DNA from 3 places in the Streptomyces sp. NPDC087215 genome. Region 3 is predicted to be linked to each of the others. Evidence: riboswitches for the same ligand, from Rfam matches in the RefSeq annotation. Region 3 holds a riboswitch; each other region holds the start of a gene.
What was found. A riboswitch is a leader RNA that binds a small molecule or an ion and turns the genes downstream of it on or off. The one in region 3 is predicted to bind cyclic di-AMP.
Positions count from the first base shown of each region.

Region 1 (7,346 bases), on a different contig from region 3:
CCGGCCGGGCCTGGTCGCCGCCGCAGTACCTGGACTACGACGGCTACAACCCGTACCGGGGCTGACCGCCCGTCCCCCGTCCCGGGACGTCCCCGCCCGCTGGGACGGACCGCCGGGTTCCGGCCACGCGTACCTTGGGGGGACGACGGAACGGGGTACGGCACGTGCCCCGTTCCGACGGGGGTACGCGGAAGCCCCCGGTCCGGTGGAACGCCGGGCCGGGGGCTTCCGCGCGTCCGGTCAGACGGACGCCTCCGTGAGCAGCTTCAGCTCGGCCTCCGAGAGGGTGAGCCCGGCCGCGGCCACCAGCGCCGGGACCTGCTCGACGGTCCGCGCCGAGGCGATCGGGGCGGCGACGGTCGGGCGGGCGGCGAGCCAGGCGAGGGCGACGGTGGCCGGTTCGGCGCCGTGCGCCCCGGCGACGGTGTCGAGCGCGGAGAGGACGGCCCGGCCGCGCTCGGTGTCCAGGTGCCCGGCCGCCCCGGTGGCGCGGACGCTGTCGACGGCGGCGCCGGGGCGGTACTTGCCGGTGAGGAAGCCCGCGGCGAGGCCGTAGTACGGGACGGCGGAGAGCCCGGCCCGCTCGACGGTCTCCAGGAGGGGGCCCTCGTAGGTGTCGCGGGAGACCAGGTTGTAGTGCGGCTGGAGGGCCACGTACCGGGTGAGGCCCTCGGACTCGGCGAAGTCGAGGGAGGCGCGCAGCCGCTCCGGGGAGATGTTGGAGGCGGCGACGGCCCGCACCTTGCCCTCCTTCACGAGCTGGTCGAGAGCGGTGACGATCTCCTCCACGGGGACCGTCTCGTCGTCGAAGTGGGTGTAGTAGAGGTCGACGCGGTCGGTGCCGAGGCGGCGCAGGGACGCCTCGGCGCCCGCCTTGATGGTGGTCGCGGAGAGGCCCTTGAAGCGCGGGTGGGCGCCGACCTTGGTGGCGACGACGATGTCGTCGCGGTTGCCCCGGGAGGCGAGCCAGCGGCCGATGACCGTCTCGGACTCGCCGCCCTCGTTGCCTTCGGCCCAGGCGGAGTAGGCGTCGGCCGAGTCGACGAAGTTGCCGCCCGCCGCCGCGTAGGCGTCGAGGACCGCGAAGGACTGCGCTTCGTCGGCGGTCCAGCCGAAGACGTTGCCGCCGAGGGCGAGCGGGAAGACGCGCAGGTCGGAACTGCCCAGCGGGCGGAGAGAAGTCATGGGACGCTCAACTTCCGCTTCGCCCGGAGTATTCCGGCCCCATCAGGGTGGGCCCCGTAAGGGAGGGCTCCGGCCCGTAGGGGAGGACCCGGTCCCGTCCCGGAGCGTTCCGGGACGGGGGCGCGGTCAGAGCGACAGGCCCTTGGAGCGGAGCCAGGAGGCCGGGTCGACGCCCGCGCCGCCGGGGGTGTGGACCTCCATGTGGAGGTGGGCGCCGGTGACGTTGCCGGTGGCGCCGACGCGGCCGATGGTCTCGCCGGTGCCGACGGACTGGCCCGCACCGACCGTCATGGACGAGAGGTGGCAGTACCAGACCTCGCTGCCGTCGGGCAGTTCCAGGACGATCCGGTAGCCGTACGAGCCGGACCAGCCCGCCGACTTGATGGTGCCGCCGTGCACCGCCTTGACCGGGGTCCCGGTGGGGGCGGCGAAGTCGAGGCCGGTGTGCTGGCCGGAGGACCACATCGAGCCGGACTGCATGTAGGTGGCGGTGAGGGTGTACGAGGAGACCGGCAGCGAGTAGCTCGCGGCGAGCCGGGCGAGGCGCTCGGCCTCCTCCTTGGCCTTGGCGGCGGCTTCCGCCTCGGCCTTCGCCTCCGCCTCCGCCTTCGCCCTGGCCTTCGCCTCCGCCTCGGCGACCGCCTTCTTCGCGGCCTCGGCCTTGGTCTGCGCCTCCGCCGCCGCCTTCTCGGCCGCCGCCTTCTCCACTGCGGCCTTCTCGGCGGCGACGGCGGAGACCTGCTGCTGTTCGGCCTGCTGGAGGATGCGGGCGCGCAGGGCCTCGCCCGCGTCGCCGGTGGCGCTCGCGGCCGTGACGGTCCGCTCGGCCCGTACGGCGGTGGTGGCGCCCGGCTTCTCGTCGAGGGAGGCGTAGGAGGCGGTCAGCGGGTGCGGGTTGGCACGGGCGACGGGGACCGTCTCGTGGTCCTCCTCGGGGAGGAGGTCGCCGACGAGGGGGAGGTCGTGGGCGTCCGGGAGGTCCGGCAGGGATATCGCGACCTTCGGCTTCTCCTGCGCGGTGGCGAGGCCGCCCGCGCCGACCGCGGCGATGACGCCGACGCCGAGGACCGTGGAGGAACGGGCGAAGTTGGAGCGCTGCTTGACGACCCGGTGCCGGCCGCCGGAGCGGTTCTGGGCGCGGAGGGTGTCCTCGGTCGGGTTCCACTCGGTCCCGGGGGCGGCGGGAGCCGAGCCACCGCCGAAGGCGTCGAAGGGGGTTTCGGGTACGGGAGTGTGGGACGCCACGGGGGCGCGCTCCTTTCCTTCCTTCTCGCCTACCGGGTTAGCTGACGGGTTCGGAGCAGGAAGGTCTCCTACGGGCCGGTCGCACGGGTGCGAAGGGCCCGATTCACCCCAAGTGGTGGTTCCCCGGTTCCCTTTCGGGATTCGGCGCGTGCGCACGGTGCCGCCTCTTGCGACGGCTGGGACGACCGCGCTGCGTTATCGAACGTTAATAGACAGGGGTGCTCGATTCCAAGCTGTCCCTCTTGATCATTAACAGGAATGAGGGGGAATCGGGCGAGTTGGCCGCGCTTCGGTGGAGACCGGCACGGGCGACGAGATCTGACGTTATGTCAATTGTTATCGCAGCGACACCCGGTGACTACAGCCGGTGACCGGGTCTGCCCGGCGGCACCACCGGTATCGTCCGCCGCCTCGCCGGCTGCCCCGCCGCCGGGCGGCTCACCGCGAGCAGGGCCATGTCGTCCGTCGATCCGCCGCCCGTGTGCAGGCGTACGTCGTCCACCAGCGCGTCGAGGAGTTCCTCGGGGCCCGGGAAGATCCGGCCCAGCAGGCGCGCCCCCGGGTCGTAGAAGACGCCCTCCGCGTTCCGCGCCTCCGAGAGGCCGTCGGTGTGGAAGAGCAGGGTCGCGCCCGGCGGGAAGGGCCGCGCCTCGGCCCGGTCGGGCCAACTCGCCAGATCGCCCATGCCGAGGGGCAGCGCGGGCTCGGACGGCTCCAGGAGGTCGAGGCGCCCGTCCCCGTGCAGCAGCAGCGGCGGCGGATGCCCCCGGTTGACCGTCCGTACGAAACCGTCGAAGGTGCCTCCGCCGTCCCCGCGCGGGATCTCGGCGAGGACGGCGGTGGTGAACCCCTCGAAGGCGTCGATGCCCTCTCTCCGGATGCCCTCCCGGGCCAGCGCCCCTTCGAGACGGCGGGCCACGCCCTCCAGGTTCCGTTCCTGCTCGGCCGCCTCCCGGAAGGCCCCGATGATCACGGCGACGGCCTCGACCGCCTCCAGCCCCTTGCCACGGACGTCCCCCACCACCAGCCGCACCCCGTAGGGGGTGTCCTGGACGGCGTACAGGTCGCCGCCGATGAACGCGCCCGCGTGCGCCGCCTCGTACCGGGCCGCGCACTGGAGTCCTCCGATCCGCTCGGCGGGCGTCGGGAGCACGGCCCGCTGCACGGTCTCGGCGATGACCCGCGCCGAGGCGAGCCGCTCGCCGCTGCGGCGCACGACCCGGTTGATGAGGAGGGCGAGCGCGGAGACCGTGGCGACGGTCAGGGTCTCGGTGAGGGCCGGGATACGGCTCGCGGTGTCGTTGTAGAGGTGGAGCCCGGCGGAGGCCAGGACGGCGGCGATCCCGGTGAGCAGGGTCGTCAGGGTGGAGAAGAAGGGCGCGGCGATCAGCGGGGCGGCGGAGAACAGCGGCGAGGCCGTGTACTCGGGCGGGGTCAGGATGTCGTAGACGGCCCCGCCCAGGATGATCAGCGGGGGCAGGGCGCGGATGAACCGCCGGGCGCGCCCGTACGGACGCCCGTCGTCGCCCCGCCATCCGCCGCCCACCGCTCTCAGGGGGTGCCCCACCTGTACTCTCCTGCCCGGTCCGTACCGGCCGCGGCCCCGTACCGCGCCCTCCCAGGGTGGCCGCCGCCGGGCCTGGCGGCGACCCCCGGGGGCCGACTGGCGTACGGAGGGGTGGTGCGGCCCGGAGCCGAGCGGGAGCCCGGCCCCGTAGGGCCCCTACGGCCTCAGGAGCCCTACGGGTCTCACGGGCTTTACGGATCCCCACAGCCCTTAGGGGTCCCACGGATCCCACCGGACTTAGGGGTCCCACGGATCCCACCGGCCTTACGGGTCCACGGGTCCCACAGGCCAGGGCCCCTCACACCCCCAGCCGCCCCCCGCGTGACAGCAGGGCCATCGCCGCCGCGCACATCAGGCCCACCGCGCACAGCGCCAGCCACGGCACCGCCGACCAGCCGGTCACGTCGAGCAGCGCGCCCGTCCCCAGGTTCCCCAGAGTGATCCCGATCCCGCACACGGTGTTGTAGAGCCCGTAGTGGGTGGCCACCCAGCGGCCCTTGGCCAGGGCGACGACGGTGTCCATCTCGTACGGGTAGAGCACCGCGTTCGCCACGGCCAGGACCGCCGCGCAGAGCAGCAGCCCCGGCAGGCCCCGGCCCAGGGCCGCCGGGAGCAGGAACGCCCCGCCCATCAGGGCGAGCCCGAGGACCAGGCACCGCTCCCGGCTCAGGCGCCGCTTGCACCAGGCGGTGATCCGCAGCTGTCCGGCCAGCGCGACCAGCGCCGAGACGACGAAGAGCGCCGTCGTGGGGCCCGTCCCGCCCGCCGCGAGCGGCAGCGCCAGATAGACCTGGAAGGACAGCACGTACGAGCCGGTCATGGCCAGCGAGAAGAGCCAGAAGGTCCGGTGGGAGAGGACCGTGCGGAACTGCCCCCGCCCTTCCCCGTCCTCGGTCTCCTTCGCGTCCTTCCCGCCCCTTACGGGCATGTACCGGAGCTGCACCAGGGTCAGTACGGCGAACAGCACCGCCGCCACCAGGCACGTCAACTGGAACGACACCCCCGTCAGGGCCACCCCGACGAGCGGCCCGAGCAGGATGCCCGCCTGGTAGTAGACGTTGAACAGGGCGAAGGCCTCCACCCGGCGCTCCTCTCCCGCCTCCGCCGCGAGGCAGGCACGGACGGCGGGGTTGAACAGCGCACCCGCGAGGCCCGTCGCCAGGGACGCGGCGATCAGCATCGGCAGCGACTGGGCGAACGCGAGCGCCCCGAACCCGGCCGTCCGCAGCGCGCAGCCCGCCACGATGAGCGGCTTGAAGCCGAAGCGGTCGGCGAGCGCCCCGCCGACCAGGAACATCCCCTGCTGGGAGAGGTTCCGGGCGCCGAGGACGAGCCCGACCGCCCAGGCCGCCATGCCGAGCCCGTCCGCGAGGTGCGCGGCGAGGTACGGCATGAGCATGTAGAAGCCGAGGTTGATGGTGAGCTGGTTGAGGAAGAGGAGCCGGACGGCCGGTTCGAAGCCCCGGCTCTGCCTCCACACCCCGCCCCGGGCCGCCTTCGCGGGACCCGGGGTGGTGCCGGTCGTGCTGCTCAACGGTTCCGTCCCGCCCGGTCCATGGCCCTGCGGGTCCAGCCGTCGACGGGCGTGCCGTCCTCGTACCCGGCCGGGTCCTCCCGTACGGGCCCGTCGAGCAGGCCGTGCGCGGTGCAGAACTCGTCGTTGAAGACGGTGTCGAAGTAGCGCTGCGGCCCGTCGGGGAAGACGGCCGCGATCCGGGTGCCGCGCGGCCGGGTGCGGGCCAGCCAGCCGGCGACGAGCGCCACCGCGCCGACGCTCCAGCCGCCGGTCGCGAAGTGCCGCGAGGCCAGGCGGCGGGCCGCCCGTACCGCCTCGGCGGGGCCCACCCAGTGGACCTCGTCGAAGGCCCCGTGGTCCACGTTGCCCGGGTGGATGGAGGAACCGAGGCCGCGCATCAGCCGCTCCCCCGCGGGCAGTCCGAAGACGGTGGAGCCGATGGAGTCGACGCCGACGAGTTCGAGGGCGGGGCTGCTGGTGGCGCGCAGGGCGCGGGCGATGCCGCCCGAGTGGCCGCCGGTGCCGACCGCGCAGACGAGCACGTCGATCCGGTCGAGCTGCCCGGACAGTTCGGCCGCGAGCCCGGTGTAGGCCTCGGGGTTGTCGGGGTTCCCGTACTGGTTGGGCCACCAGGCCCCGTCGAGGGCCCCGAGGAGTTCGGTGACCCGGTCCATCCGGGCCTGCTGCCAGCCGCCGTGCGGGCTCGGCTCCGGCACGACGTGGACGCGGGCGCCGTGGGCGACGAGCATCCGCTCGACGATCGGTTCGAGCCCGGGGTCGGTGACGACGTGCACGGGGTGGCCGTGCAGCACCCCGGCGAGGGCGAGCCCGAGCCCGAGGGTCCCCGAGGTCGATTCGACGATCGGGGCGCCGGGCCGCAGCTCTCCGCGCCGACGGGCCCGCTCGACCATGTGGAGGGCGGCACGGTCCTTGATGCCGCCGAAGTTGAAGCCTTCGAGCTTGGCCCAGTAGCCGTCGTCGGTCCACAGGACGGGCGTGTTGCCGACGGTCTGCTCGGCGAGCGGCAGCAGCCCCCCGGGCAGCGTCCGGTCCGTGGGCGACAGCGGGCCCGTGGGGAAGCCGGGGGACGAAGACGAAGGGGACGAGGGGGATGCCACGGGGCCCGGGGAGGTCCGGGTCTCCCCGGAGACCGGGGGGACGGGTGCGACCGGGGAGGTCGCGGACAGTGTGGTGCCGGGCAGCGAGGTGCTCATGACGGATACGTCCTTGGGATGGCATGGGGAAGGAACCTGGTCACGCGTGAGGCGGGACCCGGCTCAGTTCCGGTCCACTCCGAGGGCGATCAGCAGCCTGCCCGGCTGGGGGCCGGGGCCCGCCCGGCCCCGGACGCACCGCGCGCGGGGGTCGTCGCCGAGGACGGAGACGTACGGCAGGAGGACGGCCCCGCCCGCGTCGGGTGTGGCCAGGGAGGCGGCGGAGTACTGCGCGGGGAGGTGGGCGTCGAAGGACCAGCCGCTCCCGGACTGCTCGCAACCGTGCGGCAGGGCGGGCGCGGAGACCGTGGCCTCGGCGCCGGACGAGGGCAGTATGTGCCCCTGCGCGCCGTGGCAGACGCTGACGACGAGCGCGAGGAGCGCGAGCAGGACGAGGAGGGCGGGCGCCCTCCGGTGCACATCGGCGGGCGCCCGCCGATGCACGCCCGTCACAGTGTCGTCACTCATGGTGTGCGCGACACTACGATGGGACACCGCCCGCCCGCAAAACGGCGGGCGCGGTTTTGGACAGCGTTTACTTCCGGTGCTTCCGGGACTTCCGACTGCCGGAGCCGTCCGGCTCCGGACCCCCGGCGCGCCCGGCCTCCCGGCTAGAGGT
Region 1 is NZ_JBIUZD010000003.1:22,492-29,837, forward strand. Features, by position in the region: gene ACIO92_RS09485 (PrsW family intramembrane metalloprotease) at 1-65, shown strand, start outside; gene ACIO92_RS09490 (aldo/keto reductase) at 241-1,185, opposite strand; gene ACIO92_RS09495 (M23 family metallopeptidase) at 1,312-2,430, opposite strand; cyclic di-AMP (ydaO/yuaA leader) riboswitch at 2,442-2,587, opposite strand; gene ACIO92_RS09500 (PP2C family protein-serine/threonine phosphatase) at 2,789-3,997, opposite strand; gene ACIO92_RS09505 (MFS transporter) at 4,296-5,531, opposite strand; gene ACIO92_RS09510 (PLP-dependent cysteine synthase family protein) at 5,528-6,727, opposite strand; gene ACIO92_RS09515 (hypothetical protein) at 6,791-7,195, opposite strand; gene ACIO92_RS09520 (MerR family transcriptional regulator) at 7,339-7,346, opposite strand, start outside.
Region 1: linked by a shared signal. The riboswitch ahead of ACIO92_RS09495 (M23 family metallopeptidase) and the one ahead of ACIO92_RS31265 (transglycosylase family protein) in region 3 are both predicted to bind cyclic di-AMP.

Region 2 (7,346 bases), on a different contig from region 3:
AGTGCATGGCCTCCCGGGACATGGTGTTGCCCTTGCCGAGCAGACCGATGTTGACGGGGAAGGTGTCCAGGGCCTCGAACATCCGGGCCATGTGCCAGGGGCCGGGGGTGATGGTGGTGGCCTTGGTGCCCTCGGCGGGGCCGGTACCGCCGCCGACGAGCGTGGTGACGCCGGTGGCGAGGGCCTGCTCGACCACGGTCGGGGAGATGAAGTGGACATGGGTGTCGACGGCGCCCGCGGTGACGATGCGGCCGTTGCCGACGATGACCTCGGTCTCGGGGCCGATCACCAGGCCGGGGTGGACGCCGTCCATGGTGTCGGGGTTGCCGGCCTTGCCGAGGGCGACGATCCGGCCGTCCCTGATGCCGATGTCGGCCTTGACGATCCCCCAGTGGTCGATGACCACGGCCCCGGTGATGACGGTGTCGGGGGCCCCCTCGGCGCGGGTGGTGCGGGCCTGGCCCATCGACTCTCGGATGACCTTGCCGCCGCCGAAGACGGCTTCGTCCCCGGCCCGGCCGGGGCCTCCGCTGCGGTCCTCCTCGATCTCCACGAAGAGGTCGGTGTCGGCGAGCCGGAGGCGGTCGCCGGTGGTGGGGCCGAACAGGTCGGCGTAGACGGCGCGGTGCAGATCAGGCACGGGAGTCCTCTTCGTTCGCGTCCAGGGGACCCGCGGTCTCGCCGCGCAGACCGGGGACGATCCGGCGGCCGGTGAGGGGAACGAGTTCGACCTCGACGGGGATGCCGGGTTCGAAGCGGACGGCGGTTCCGGCGGCGATGTGCAGCCGCTGTCCGCGCGCGGCGGCACGGTCGAACTCGAGTCCGGGGTTGACCTCGGCGAAGTGGTAGTGGGAGCCGACCTGGACGGGCCGGTCGGCGGCGTTGAGCACGGTCAGACGCGTGACGGGGCGCCCCTCGTTGAGGGGGACGGGGCCGTCCGCGTACAGGATCTCTCCGGGGATCATCGGCGCGTCCGTTCAGACGATGGGGTCGTGGACGGTGACGAGCTTGGTGCCGTCCGGGAAGGTGGCCTCGACCTGGACGTCGTGGATCATCTCGGGGACGCCCTCCATGACCTCGTCGCGGGTGAGCACCTGGCGTCCGGAGGCCATCAGTTCGGCGACCGTGCGGCCGTCCCTGGCGCCTTCGAGGACATGAGCGGTGATCAGCGCGACGACCTCGGGGTGGTTGAGTCGCACACCGCGTGCCCTGCGCTTCTCGGCCACGTCGGCGGCCACATGGATGAGCAGGCGTTCCTGCTCGTGCGGGCTCAATTGCACACTTCCACCTCACAGTCGTCCGCCGGGACGGGACCCGGACAGCTGCGGACCCTACCGAGCTTCAACACCTTGTTGAATGCTGGAGCGCGGTACACCGGCAGACATTGCACGTTAGGGCGGAAGTTTTTCCGGCTGGTTAACTACGCCTTTGCGATCACATGATCATCGGACCGACGACGGTACATACGGAGCCGGACCCTCCCCTGACGGATCGACATCCGGCCGTGTCGTGTCGAGGGCCGGACGGCCGACACGTGTCGCAGAATCCCTCCCTCGTTCGGAGTAGTCGACGAGTCGATATTCAGACCGGTCAACTTGCGCCATCGATGTACTCATCTGGCGGAATCGAACGTTCCATCGCTGGTGCGGGGCTCGCCGGGGGTACCTCCGATGATCACGAAACCCTCCTGTCCACCCGAACGGATCAGTCGTGAGGAGCCTCACATATCGCCGTTTCCACTCGGATTTCACCCCTGGTGTGAGTCAAGATCCCTGTCGACGACAAGCCCCCGCCGCCGCGGCGGGGCGGTCCGGGCGGACGCCGAGTCCTGCCGCTGTCCCGGACGTCTGGTCGACAGGATTGGACCGGCAGGAGTGGAGGACCCGATTTTTACGGGGCGTACGCGCTGTTTCCCACAGCGGGGCCGCCCCTTGGGGTGAAGCCGCAACCGCGGCCGGGCATCTTCGCCTGCCCGAACCCGACAGGTCATCCTTCACAGGCGGCTGACGAAGGGTTGCGCATGACTGCGCAGATGCACGTCCCGTCCCTGCTGTCCCGGGTCGGAGCCGTCTCGGCTCTCACTCTCGCCGCCGTCGGCGGCACGCTGCTCGCACCGGGTGCGGCGCCGGAGGCCCAGGCAGCGACGAACTACGCGAACAAGGCACTGAGCGTCGCCGCGTCCAAGAAGGGAGCACCGTACCGGTACGGGAGCGCCGGACCCTCCAGGTTCGACTGCTCCGGTCTGACGCTCTACGCGTACCAGAAGGCGGGCAAGTCGCTGCCCCGCACCGCGCAGCAGCAGTACAACAGAACCACACGCGTCTCCGCCGCCTCACGGCAGAAGGGGGACCTGGTCTTCTTCCACTCCGGCGGAAGGGTCTACCACGTGGGCATCTACGCCGGGAGCGGCAAGATCTGGCACTCGCCCAAGACGGGGTCCTGGGTGAAGCTCGACAAGATCTGGTCGTCCAAGATCTACTACGGCCGCGTCCGCTGACCCGGCGGAACCGACGGCCGGTCCGTGAACTGACCCGGGGCCGGTCCGTGAACTGATCAGGCGGAACGGACGGCGCCGGTCCGTGCGGGGTGCGGTGGCGCCGCCGCATCCCGCACGGACCCGGGCCGACCCCTGGCGGTACGGTCCCGGCGACCGCGCGTCCCCCGCGGAAGCCGCCTCCGGGGCCCCTCTCGGGCCCGCGACGACGGCATCGGCCCGGGTCACGACGACGGACCCGCCCCACGCGGGTCCGTCAGCGGCTGGCCAGCGGGGCGGGGGTCCACGGGAGGGAGATCCGGACCGTCTTGCCGCCCTCCTCGATCGGGGTCACGGAGAGACGCCCGCCGGCCTCCGCCGCGAGGGCCCTGACGATGACCATGCCCCTGCCGTTGTCCTGCTGGACCGCGGCGGGCAGACGGCGCGGCAGCCTCGGATGACTGTCGGTGACACCGATGTGCAGCTGCTCCTCCCGGTCGAGCCTGAGGTCCACCGTGAAGGTGGGCGACTGGCCGAGGGTGTGCAGCACGGCGTTGGTGGCCAGCTCGGAGACGACGATCCGGATCGCGTCCGCGGTCTCCGTGGCGTCGTCCAGGCCCCAGCAGCCGAGAACCTCCGCCACGAACCGCCGGGCCGTGGACACCGAGGCGGGTTCGCTCGGCAGAGTGACGGATGCTTCCTGCTGGTCTGCCATGGCGACGCCGTCCCTTTCCGCCGGGGCCGCTGCCCCGGATCGCACTGCGCGTCAGACTGCCACCGATCGGGCCGCGCCGGGAGGCGTTCTCCCAAGATATGTCCCCATCTGTCGCCCGAAGCGGTGAACGCGAAGGCCCCGGGACGCACCGGGCCGCCGTCCGCCGGGTCAGCCGGCCGGAGCCGTCCGCAGGATCGTTTCCACCGCGTACGCGATCCGCTCGTCCGTCAGATCCGCGCGGGCCGTGAGCCGTAGCCGCGAGACCCCGTCGGGCACGGAGGGCGGCCGGAAACAGCCGACCGCGAGCCCCCGCTCCCGGCAGTCCGCCGCCCAGCGCAGCGCCGCCTCCGGGGAGGGGGCGCGCACCGAGACCACGGCCGCGTCGGGCCGGGCGGCCGTCAGACCCGCCCCGGTGAGGAGCCGGTGCAGGGTGGTGGCAACCGTACGGGTCCGCTCCGCGAGACCCGGCTCGGCCGCCAGCAGACGCAGGGCCGCCAGCGCGCCCCCGGCGGCGGCCGGGGCGAGACCGGTGTCGAAGATGAAGGTGCGGGCCGCGTTGACCAGGTGCTCGACCACCCGGGCCGGGCCGAGGACCGCGCCGCCCTGACTGCCGAGGGACTTCGACAGGGTGACGGTGGCCACCACGTCCTCGTCGCCCGCGAGCCCGGCCCCGTGCAGGGCCCCCCGACCGCCGTCGCCGAGGACGCCGAGGCCGTGGGCGTCGTCCACGACCAGACCGGCGCCGTGCGCGCGGCAGGCGGCGGCGAGCGCGGACAGCGGGGCCCGGTCGCCGTCGACGGAGAACACGGAGTCGCTGACGACCAGGGCCCGCCGCCCCGGATGCGCGTCGAGGGTCTTGCGCACGGCCTCCGGGTCGGCGTGCGGGACGACGGCGGTCTCGGCGCGCGCCAGACGGCAGCCGTCCACGATCGAGGCGTGGTTGGAGGCGTCGGAGACGATCAGGGCGTCCCGGCCGCCCAGCGCGGTGAGCGCGGCCAGGTTCGCGGTGTAGCCGGAGGAGAAGACGAGGGCGGCCTCGAAGCCGCAGAAATCGGCGAGTTCGCGTTCCAGCCGGGCGTGCAGCCGGGTGGTCCCGGTGACGAGCCGGGAACCGGTGGAGCCCGCGCCCCAGCGGCTCGCCGCCTCGGCCGCCGCTCCGGTCACCTCGGGCCGTCGGGTCAGGCCCAGGTAGTCGTTGCCCGCCAGGTCCAGGAGGTCGGAGTCGGCGGCGCGGGGCCGCAGCACCCGGACGAGACCGGCGTCGGCACGGCGGCGCGCCTCGGCGTCGGTCCAGTCGAACGCGGTGCGGCGCGGGCCCGCGGCCCGGGTCCCGTCGGCCTGTGACATACGGCGTTCCTTTTGTAGGCAGCGCACAGACCCTAGCCAACGGAAGCCGGGGTGGGGATGTGGTCATCCACACACCTCCTTCGGGGCCGTTTGTTCGGTTCCTCCTTGGCCCGGAGGCGGGCGGTAGGACAGGATCAACGGTTATGGACCTGCTGAACACGCTGGTGGAGAAGGGGCTGCGGCGCGAGCTGCCGACCCGTGGGGAAGCGCTCGCCGTCCTGGCGACCTCGGACGACGAACTGCTCGATGTGGTGGCCGCCGCGGGCAAGGTGCGCCGCCAGTGGTTCGGGCGCCGGGTGAAGCTCAACTACCTGGTGAACCTGAAGTCCGGACTGTGCCCCGAGGACTGCTCGTACTGCTCGCAGCGGCTCGGCTCCGAGGCCGGGATCCTCAAGTACACCTGGCTGAAGCCGGACGAGGCGTCCCGGGCCGCGGCCGCGGGTGTCGCGGGCGGCGCCAAGCGGGTGTGTCTGGTGGCGAGCGGCCGTGGTCCGACCGACCGGGACGTCGAGCGGGTCGGCAGGACCATCGAGGCCATCAAGGAGGGCAACGAGGGCGTCGAGGTGTGCGCCTGCCTCGGACTGCTCTCGGACGGGCAGGCGGAGCGGCTGCGGGAGGCGGGCGCCGACGCGTACAACCACAACCTCAACACCTCCGAGGGGACGTACGGGAAGATCACCTCCACCCACACCTACGCGGACCGGGTGGACACCGTCCGCAAGGCGCACTCCGCCGGGCTCTCCGCCTGCTCGGGGCTGATCGCGGGCATGGGCGAGAGCGACGAGGACCTGGTCGACGTCGTGTACGCGCTCCGCGAGCTGGACTCGGACTCCGTACCGGTCAACTTCCTCATCCCCTTCGAGGGCACCCCCCTCGCCAAGGAGTGGAACCTCACCCCGCAGCGCTGTCTGCGCATCCTGGCGATGGTCCGGTTCGTCTGCCCCGACGTCGAGGTGCGGATCGCGGGCGGCCGTGAGGTGCACCTGCGTTCGATGCAGCCGCTGGCCCTGCACATCGCGAACTCGATCTTCCTCGGCGACTACCTGACCAGCGAGGGCCAGGCCGGGCAGACCGACCTGGACATGATCGCGGACGCGGGCTTCGAGGTGGAGGGCGCGGGCACGACCACGCTGCCGGAGCACCGCGCGGACGCGCTCGCGGCGGCCGGGGGCGGCTGCGGGACCACCGCGTCCGGCTGCGGCCCGGCGGACGGCGCGGCGGCGGACGGCTGCGGCGGGCACGCGCGGGCGGGCGGCGGCTGCGGCCCCTGCGGCGGACACACCGCGCCGGAGGCGCCTTCGCCGAACGAGGCCAGGACCGACCTGGTCGCCGTGCGCCGCCGGGGCGCGGGCACCGACCTCGCCCCCAACGCCTAGGACCACCGTGCGCAACGACGAACTCGTCGCCCTGGACCGGGCCCACGTCTGGCACCCCTACGGTCCCATGCCGGGCCGTACGGACCCGCTGGTCGTGGCGTCCGCGTCCGGGGTGCGCCTGCGGCTCGCCGAACCCGCCGAGGGGCACGACGAGCTGATCGACGGCATGGCCTCCTGGTGGTCGGCCGTCCACGGCTACAACCACCCGGTGCTCAACGCGGCGGCCCACGCCCAGCTCGGCCGGATGAGCCACGTCATGTTCGGCGGACTCACCCACGAGCCCGCCGTCCGGCTCGCCGCCCGGCTCGTCGAGATCACCCCCGAGCCGCTGCGGCACGTCTTCCTCAGCGACTCGGGCTCCGTCTCGGTCGAGGTCGCCGTCAAGATGTGCCTGCAGTACTGGCGTTCGCTCGGACGGCCCGAGAAGCACCGGCTGCTCACCTGGCGCGGCGGCTACCACGGCGACACCTGGCAGCCCATGTCGGTGTGCGACCCGGAGGGCGGGATGCACGAGCTGTGGACCGGCGTGCTCCAGCCGCAGGTGTTCCTGGACGCCCCGCCCGCCGCGTACGAGGAGGAGTACGCCCAGCGGCTGCGGGAGGGCATAGCCCGGCACGCGGGGGAACTCGCCGCCGTGATCGTGGAGCCGGTGGTGCAGGGCGCGGGCGGGATGCGCTTCCACCACCCCGACTACCTGCGGGTGCTGCGCGAGGCCTGCGACGCGCACGACGTGCTCCTCGTCCTCGACGAGATCGCCACCGGGTTCGGCCGCACCGGCACGCTCTTCGCCGCCGGTCAGGCCGGGATCTCCCCCGATGTGATGTGCCTGGGCAAGGCACTGACCGGCGGATACCTGTCGATGGCGGCGACGCTCTGCACCGGCCGGGTCGCCGACGGGATCTCCCGGGGCGAGGTGCCCGTACTGGCCCACGGGCCGACCTTCATGGGCAACCCGCTGGCGTCCGCCGTGGCCCTCGCCTCGATCGACCTGCTCCTCTCCCAGGACTGGGCGGGCGAGGTCGAGCGGATCGAGGCCGGGCTGCGGGAGGGCCTGGCGCCCGCCGCCGCGCTCCCCGGGGTGCGGGAGGTACGGGTGCTGGGCGCGATCGGCGTCGTCCAGCTCGACCGTCCGGTCGACATGGCGGCGGCGACCCGCGCCGCCGTCCGGGAGGGCGTCTGGCTGCGCCCCTTCCGGGACCTGATCTACACGATGCCGCCGTACGTGACGGGCGACGAGGACCTGGCCCGGATCTGCGCCGCCGTCCTCGCCGCCGCGACGGCGGGCTGAACGGAAGGACCGGTACGTCCATGGGAATCGTCGTCGTCAGCGGTACCGGCACGGAGATCGGCAAGACGGTGGTGACCGCGGCGGTGGCCGCCGTCGCCGTCGCCGCCGGACGCTCGGTCGCCGTCCTCAAGCCCGCGCAGACCGGCC
Region 2 is NZ_JBIUZD010000011.1:61,936-69,281, reverse strand. Features, by position in the region: gene ACIO92_RS25165 (urease subunit alpha) at 1-640, opposite strand, end outside; gene ACIO92_RS25160 (urease subunit beta) at 633-965, opposite strand; gene ACIO92_RS25155 (urease subunit gamma) at 978-1,280, opposite strand; cyclic di-AMP (ydaO/yuaA leader) riboswitch at 1,810-2,017, shown strand; gene ACIO92_RS25150 (C40 family peptidase) at 2,021-2,497, shown strand; gene ACIO92_RS25145 (ATP-binding protein) at 2,751-3,188, opposite strand; gene ACIO92_RS25140 (8-amino-7-oxononanoate synthase) at 3,357-4,535, opposite strand; gene bioB (biotin synthase BioB) at 4,679-5,911, shown strand; gene ACIO92_RS25130 (adenosylmethionine--8-amino-7-oxononanoate transaminase) at 5,979-7,199, shown strand; gene bioD (dethiobiotin synthase) at 7,220-7,346, shown strand, end outside.
Region 2: linked by a shared signal. The riboswitch ahead of ACIO92_RS25150 (C40 family peptidase) and the one ahead of ACIO92_RS31265 (transglycosylase family protein) in region 3 are both predicted to bind cyclic di-AMP.

Region 3 (7,346 bases):
AGGCCGCGTGCGACGGCCACGCCTTCGTCGGGGGTGCCGAGGGCGTTGTGGACGCTGATGCGGTAGATGTCCACCTGGGCCTGGGTGGCGTCGACGGTGAAGAGCCCGCCCGGGGCGGCCGGACGGCGCCGGACGTCCTCGTCCGCCTCGTCGAGCAGCGTGAGGGCGGTCGTGCGGTCGCGGCCCGACGCCGCCGAGTACGCGGCGGTGAGCAGCAGGGTGGTACGGACGGCGGCGGTGCGGGCCTCGGTGGGGTCGAGGGCGGCGGCTTCCTGGGTGAGGAGGCGGACGGCGGCAGCGCTGCGGCCGGAGCGCCGCATCGTGATCGCCAGGACGCGGGAGGCTTCGCCGACGGGCACTGGCATACCGCTGGCACGGGCTGCGGACAGGGCGCGGTCGGCCGCGACCCACGCGGTGTCGGAGTGCTGTTTCGCGGCGAGTTCGGCGGCCAGGACGTAGGCGCGGGCGAGGATGGCGTGGGCCTGTCGGCGGGCCTGGCCCACGGCTGTCTCCCGCGTCGCCTCGGCGTGGGCGAGCAGACCGGGCAGTTCGGCGGTGAGTTCGCCGTAGCGTGCGTCGGTGAACGCCTGGCGTGCGGCGGCGGTGCGGGTGGCCAGCGTTCGGAGCGGGGCAGGCTCCGCGTCCGGGAGGCGGAACAGCGCGTCCTCCAGGCTCGCGCCGGAAGCCGTGCCGGTGCCGACGAGGGCTGAGGCTCCGGCGGCGAGAGCCCCGGCCAGTAGGTTCCTGCGACGCATGGCGTCCTCCTCGTCCGGCGACGGTGGAGGCACCACGGTATCGATCACCGGCGTCCGGGCCGCGCGGTGCGGGCGGCCGGGTTGTGCCAGAGGGGGGCCGGTGGGCCGAGGAGGCGGTCGGCGGGGGTGTGGGGGCGGACGGCGAAGGGGCTGACCGGCGGCAGGGTGTCGTGGTGGATGCGGTCGGGAGCGGTGCCCAGCTCCACGAGGACCTCGACGACCTCCGTGATGAAGCCGGGCGGCCCGGCGAGGTACACGTCGTGCGCGGACCAGTGGACGCAGGACCGGAGGGACTGGACGAGCCGCTCGGTCGCCTGGTCCTTGGGGTGGCCGGGCGCGGAGGTGATGTAGGTGACGCTCAGCCCGTCGAGCCGGGCGGCCAGCCGCTCCACGTCCCGGCGCCCGTACAGGTGCTCCTTCGCGCGCGCCACGACGAACAGCCTTCCCATCAGGGCCGGTTCGCGCTCGACCGCCTCCGAAAGGAGGGCCTTCACCGGCGCCCAGCCGGTGCCCGCGCAGATGTAGGCGCGCTGTCCGCCCGGTTCCGTCCGGGCGACGAGGTCGCCGTCGGGCGGCCCGAGCCGCAGCACCCCGCCGGGCGCCGTGCCGTGCACGAGCGCCGTGCTCATCACCCCACCGGGGACCCGGCTCACGTGCAGTTCCACGGTGCCGTCCGGGCGGGGCGCGTCGGCGAGGGAGTAGGTGCGCCAGACGCGGGGGACGCGGGGCGAGGCGACGCTGACGTACTGGCCGGGCAGGAAGGGCAGGGGCCGCCGGGGCCGCAGGGTGAGGACGGCCAGGTCGGGGCCGTACCGCTCGTGCCGGACGACGTCCGCGTCCCACCAGGCGGGCTCGCCCGCCGCCACGGCCTCGTCGGCGCCCGCCAGCATCAGCTCGGCCAGGTGCGCGTACGCCTCCGTCCAGGCCTTCTCGGCCTCCGTGGTCCAGGCGGCTCCCGCCACGTGCGCGAACGCGGCGAGCAGGCTGGTGCCGACCGAGGCGTAGAGGGCGGGGGTGGCGAGGAACCTGCGGTGGTCGCGGCCCAGGCGCCCCAGGTACACGGGGAGGTCCGGGTCCTCCAGACGGTCCACCAGATGGGTGAGCGCGGCGAAGAGCCGGTCGCGCTGGGGCCGCATGTCCCCGGGGAACAGCTCGCGCAGGGACGGCTCCTGCCGGAAGAGATGCGCGTAGAAGTAGGTGACGGCGTGCTCGGCCCGTCTCTCGACGACCGCGAACGTGCTCCTGAGCATCTGAGGGTCCACTGTCAGGAATGTAGGGCACCCGTCCGGCCCGTCCTCACGGAATCTCCACACCCGGATCCGGCGGAACCTGCCTGTACGGTCGGGGGGTGAGCACCACCCCCGGCCCAGCACCCGCCTCCCGCCCCGCCCCCGGAGAAGTCCCCGGCGCCTCGTCGTGTCCCGTCTCCGGGCCCGCGCCCGAGCTCTTCACCTGGGAGTTCGCCAGCGATCCCTATCCCGCGTACGCCTGGCTCAGGACGCACGAGCCGGTGCACCGCACGACCCTCCCGAGCGGGGTCGAGGCCTGGCTGGTGACCCGGTACGCCGACGCCCGGCAGGCCCTCGCGGACCAGCGGCTCTCCAAGAACCCGGCGCACCACGCCGAGTCCCCGCACGCGAAGGGGAAGACGGGCATCCCGGGCGAGCGCAAGGCCGAGCTGATGACCCATCTGCTCAACATCGATCCGCCGGACCACACCCGGCTGCGCAGGCTCGTCTCGAAGGCGTTCACCCCCCGCCGGGTCGCGGAGTTCGCCCCGCGCGTGCAGGAGCTGACCGACCGGCTCATCGACTCCTTCGTGGAGCGGGGGAGCGCGGACCTCATCCACGAGTTCGCCTTCCCGCTGCCCATCTACGCCATCTGCGACCTGCTCGGGGTGCCCGAGGAGGACCAGGACGACTTCCGGGACTGGGCCGGGATGATGATCCGGCACGGCGGCGGGCCGCGCGGCGGGGTCGCGCGGTCGGTGAAGAAGATGCGCGGCTATCTCGCGGAGCTGATCCACCGCAAGCGCGAGGAGCCCGGGGACGACCTCATCTCGGGTCTCATCCGGGCCTCCGACCACGGCGAGCACCTCACCGAGAACGAGGCCGCCGCGATGGCCTTCATCCTGCTCTTCGCCGGCTTCGAGACCACCGTCAATCTGGTGGGCAACGGACTGTACGCGCTGCTCCGGCATCCGGAGCAGCGCGCCCGGCTCCAGGACTCGATCGCCGCCGGGGAGACCGGACTCCTGGAGACCGGGATCGAGGAACTGCTGCGGTACGACGGGCCGGTGGAGATGGCCACCTGGCGGTACGCGACCCGCCCGCTGACGATCGGCGGGCAGGAGATCCCGGCGGGCGACCCGGTGCTCGTGGTCCTCGCCGCCGCCGACCGGGACCCCGAGCGCTTCGACGGGCCGGACGTCCTCGACCTCGCCCGGCGCGACAACCAGCACCTCGGATACGGGCACGGCATCCACTACTGCCTGGGCGCGCCGCTCGCCCGGCTCGAAGGGCAGACGGCCCTGGCGACCCTGCTGACCCGCCTCCCGGACCTGCGGCTCGCCGCCGATCCGGCCGAACTGCGGTGGCGCGGCGGGCTCATCATGCGGGGGCTGCGCACCCTTCCGGTGGAGTTCTCCCCGGCCGTCCCCCTCCATGGATCTGACGAGGTGTCAGAAATGTGATCTTCGCGTGATCGCGGGTGCATCGACTTGTGATGAGCGTTCGAATACGGCTACGTTCCCCGACAACTCAGTTCGACCACCCCAGTTGTCACGCGAAAGGCGCTCCTATGCGTTCCGGGAACGGACGACACCGCCGCCCCCGTCAGGCCCCCGCCATCGTCGTCGCCGCGGGGGTGACCGGGTCCGCCATGGCGCTGCCCCTGCTCGCCACCGGCTCGGCGTCCGCCGCCGACGCCGCCACCTGGGACCGGGTCGCCGAGTGCGAGTCCGGCGGCCAGTGGAGCGCCAACCTCGGCAACGGCCTCTACGGCGGCCTCCAGTTCACCCAGGACAGCTGGGAGCGGCACGGCGGTCTCGCCTACGCGCCCAGCCCCGACCTGGCCAGCCGCGCCCAGCAGATAGCGGTGGCCGAGAAGGCCCTCGCCAAGGGTTCCACCGCGTGGGCCACCTGCGCGCCGATCGCGGGACTCGTCAACGACGGCGCCCGGCCGAAGGTGGACCCGGGCCCGGCGGACCTCCCCAAGCCCTCCGGCGGCCCCGTCGCCGAGTCGAACCGTACGACGGGTCCGCCCTCCTCCGGTGCGGCGGAGGCGGCCCGGGGCGCGGCCGGACGGACCGCCGAGGCGCGCACCGCCACCTCGGCGCCCACGAGTCCCGCCACGCCCTCGACGGGCGCGCCGGTGACGGGCGCGCCGGTCGGCCCGACGGCCCCCGTCTCCCCGGGCGCCCCCGATCCCGCCACCACCACGCCCGGCGGGTCCGTCGCACCGGGCACGTCCGGTGAGCCGACGACCGGTGCCCCGTCGACGGGGTCCGGCAAGCACCGGGGCGACGCGGCTCCGGAGGGGACCGGGAAGCCGGGCGACTCCGCCGAAACGGGTCGCCACGCGGCGCCCGGTGACGGCCTCTCCGAGGAGACCGCGGCGAAGCCCTTGGCCGACGCCGCCAAGAATTCGGGCGGAACGGACAGTCAGGGCACTTCGGGCGCGTACACGGTGAAGGCGGGCGACAGCCTGTCCGACATCGCGCAGCAGAACGAGCTGCCCGGAGGCTGGACCGCGCTCTATGACGCCAACCGGAAGACGGTCGGCACCGACCCGGACCTCATCCTCCCTGGTCAGAGCCTTGACCTGACGGAGAGTCCGGTCGCACAGGCGGAGTGATTCGGGGTCATATGTCCGGTTCTGGGCAAGTGAGACATGGGTCTCTTCGCCCCAACTGGCGTGTCACACCCGCAAACTTTGCTCCTGTCGCCTCCCACCTGCGCAAACACCCCCCGCCGGAAGGCAAGGAGGGTCGGAATGTCCGTCATTCGCCTCTTTGAACTTCCGGTGGGTCTGTGTCTACGGTCGTCACCGCTCGCCACCGCGGGCCCCGTCGACCGAAACGCCGAATCCTGCCGTCGGCCGTCGGGAACAGTCGTCGCGCAAGCGCCGAAGGCAGGAGCGGGGGACCCAAGGTAAGTGCCGGACCCGGCCGTTGAGAGACGGCCGACGACCGGCTTGGGGTGAAGCCGCGTGCTGGGACACGCGGCCGGGCAACTCATTGGCCCGAACCCGACAGCTCACCTCGCAGGCGTCGGTGAGGAGAATCTCCATGCTGTTTTCCGGTAAGGGCAAACACCGCCGTCCCTCCAAGGCCACCCAGGTCGTCACGCTCGTCGGCGTCACCGGTGTCGCCGTCGCCGCCCCGCTGATGACCGCGGGCACCGCCTCGGCCGCCACGGTCGCCGAGTGGGACCGCGTCGCCCAGTGCGAGTCCGGCGGCAACTGGTCCATCAACACGGGCAACGGCTACTACGGCGGCCTCCAGTTCGCGGCCTCCACCTGGGCCGCGTACGGCGGCACCGCCTACGCCTCGACCGCCAACCAGGCGTCGAAGTCCCAGCAGATCGCCATCGCCGAGAAGGTCCTCGCGGGCCAGGGCAAGGGCGCGTGGCCGAGCTGCGGCGTGGGCCTCTCCCGTGCCTCCTACGACGGCGGCGCCGCCGAGAGCGCCCCCAAGACCGTCACCCAGCAGCCGAAGCAGCAGCCGACGCAGCAGCGGTCGGCCGAGCAGCCGACGACCCGCAGCGAGCAGCGCCAGGCCCCGAAGAAGGCCGCGCAGCAGCAGGCCGCGCCGAAGGCGACCGTCACCACCCCGACCGGCAAGAAGGTCGAGAAGGGCGACGGCGAGTACAAGGTCGTGACCGGCGACACCCTCAGCAGCATCGCCCAGGCGCACGGCGTCAAGGGCGGCTGGGCCAAGCTCTTCGAGCTGAACAAGGACGTCGTCGACCACGCCGACCTGATCTACCCGGGCCAGCAGCTCCACCTCAAGTGAGCCCGGCGGTCCGTACGGGTCCCGCGACCCGTACGGCACCGACGACCCTCCCGCGGTGACCACCCCGGCCCGGCGCGCCTCCCCCCGTGCGCGCCGGTCCGGGGTTTCCGCCGTCCGAGGTCTCCCGCTCCTCTCCTCCTGCGGAGTTCCACGCGCGGGCCGCGCGGAGATCGCGGGCGCGGGTCACGGACGGAGACACGGGCGCGGCCACGGACGGAGACACGGGCGCGGGCGGACTCGCCGCCACGGGCGGGACTCCCCTTCCCTCTCCCGGCCCCCGTCACGAGTGGTCGCCCCACCGGGGGCGGGGTCCCCGCCGCGTACGCGCTCCCTCCCCGCTCCGGGAGGGGTCCCGCCACGTACGGACTCCCCTTCCCTCCCGGATTCCCCGCCCACGGGCGGAGCCCCCTCCTCGCGCCCCGAGAAGGGTCTCCCCGGCGGTTTCGGGAGGACTTCTTGGTTACTGTCCAGTAGATCCGGGGTCTTTCGCCCCTGAATGCATGTCCTTGGGCCCTTTTTCGTCCCAGGGGGCGGGCGCCCGGCTGGCCGGAGCCGCCGAGCCGGTTAGGCTCTTGACGCAAGGCCAAGCCGACCCTGCGCCGACCTTGCGTCACATCCAGCGTCACATCCCATAAGGAGATGCTCGTGCCGTCCATCGACGTCGTCGTAGCCCGGGAAATCCTGGACTCCCGAGGCAACCCCACCGTCGAGGTCGAGGTCGGCCTCGACGACGGCAGCACCGGCCGTGCTGCTGTTCCGTCCGGAGCCTCCACCGGTGCGTTCGAGGCCCTCGAGCTTCGCGACGGTGACCCCAACCGCTACCAGGGCAAGGGCGTCGAGAAGGCCGTCCTCGCCGTGATCGAGCAGATCGGCCCGGAGCTCGTCGGCTACGACGCCACCGAGCAGCGCCTGATCGACCAGGCCATGTTCGACCTGGACGCCACCCCGGACAAGTCGTCGCTCGGCGCCAACGCCATCCTCGGCGTCTCCCTCGCCGTCGCGCACGCCGCCTCCGAGGCCAGCGACCTCCCGCTCTTCCGCTACCTCGGCGGCCCGAACGCGCACCTGCTGCCCGTTCCGATGATGAACATCCTCAACGGTGGGTCGCACGCCGACTCCAACGTCGACATCCAGGAGTTCATGATCGCCCCGATCGGCGCGGAGTCCTTCTCCGAGGCCCTCCGCTGGGGCACCGAGGTCTACCACACGCTCAAGGGCGTCCTGAAGCGCAAGGGCCTCTCCACCGGCCTCGGCGACGAGGGCGGCTTCGCGCCGAACCTCGACTCCAACCGTGCCGCGCTGGACCTGATCCTCGAAGCGATCAAGGAAGCCGGTTACGCCCCCGGCAAGGACATCGCGCTCGCCCTCGACGTCGCCGCCTCCGAGTTCTACAACGACGGCAAGTACGAGTTCGAGGGCAAGTCCCTCTCCGCCGCCGAGCTGACCGAGTACTACGAGGAGCTGGTCGCGGCCTACCCGCTGGTCTCCATCGAGGACCCGCTCTTCGAGGACGACTGGGCCGGCTGGAAGGTGCTCACCGACAAGCTGGGCACCAAGGTCCAGATCGTCGGCGACGA
Region 3 is NZ_JBIUZD010000019.1:99,448-106,793, reverse strand. Features, by position in the region: gene ACIO92_RS31285 (XRE family transcriptional regulator) at 1-755, opposite strand, end outside; gene ACIO92_RS31280 (globin domain-containing protein) at 800-2,005, opposite strand; gene ACIO92_RS31275 (cytochrome P450) at 2,104-3,447, shown strand; gene ACIO92_RS31270 (transglycosylase family protein) at 3,555-4,610, shown strand; cyclic di-AMP (ydaO/yuaA leader) riboswitch at 4,869-5,040, shown strand; gene ACIO92_RS31265 (transglycosylase family protein) at 5,044-5,769, shown strand; gene eno (phosphopyruvate hydratase) at 6,409-7,346, shown strand, end outside.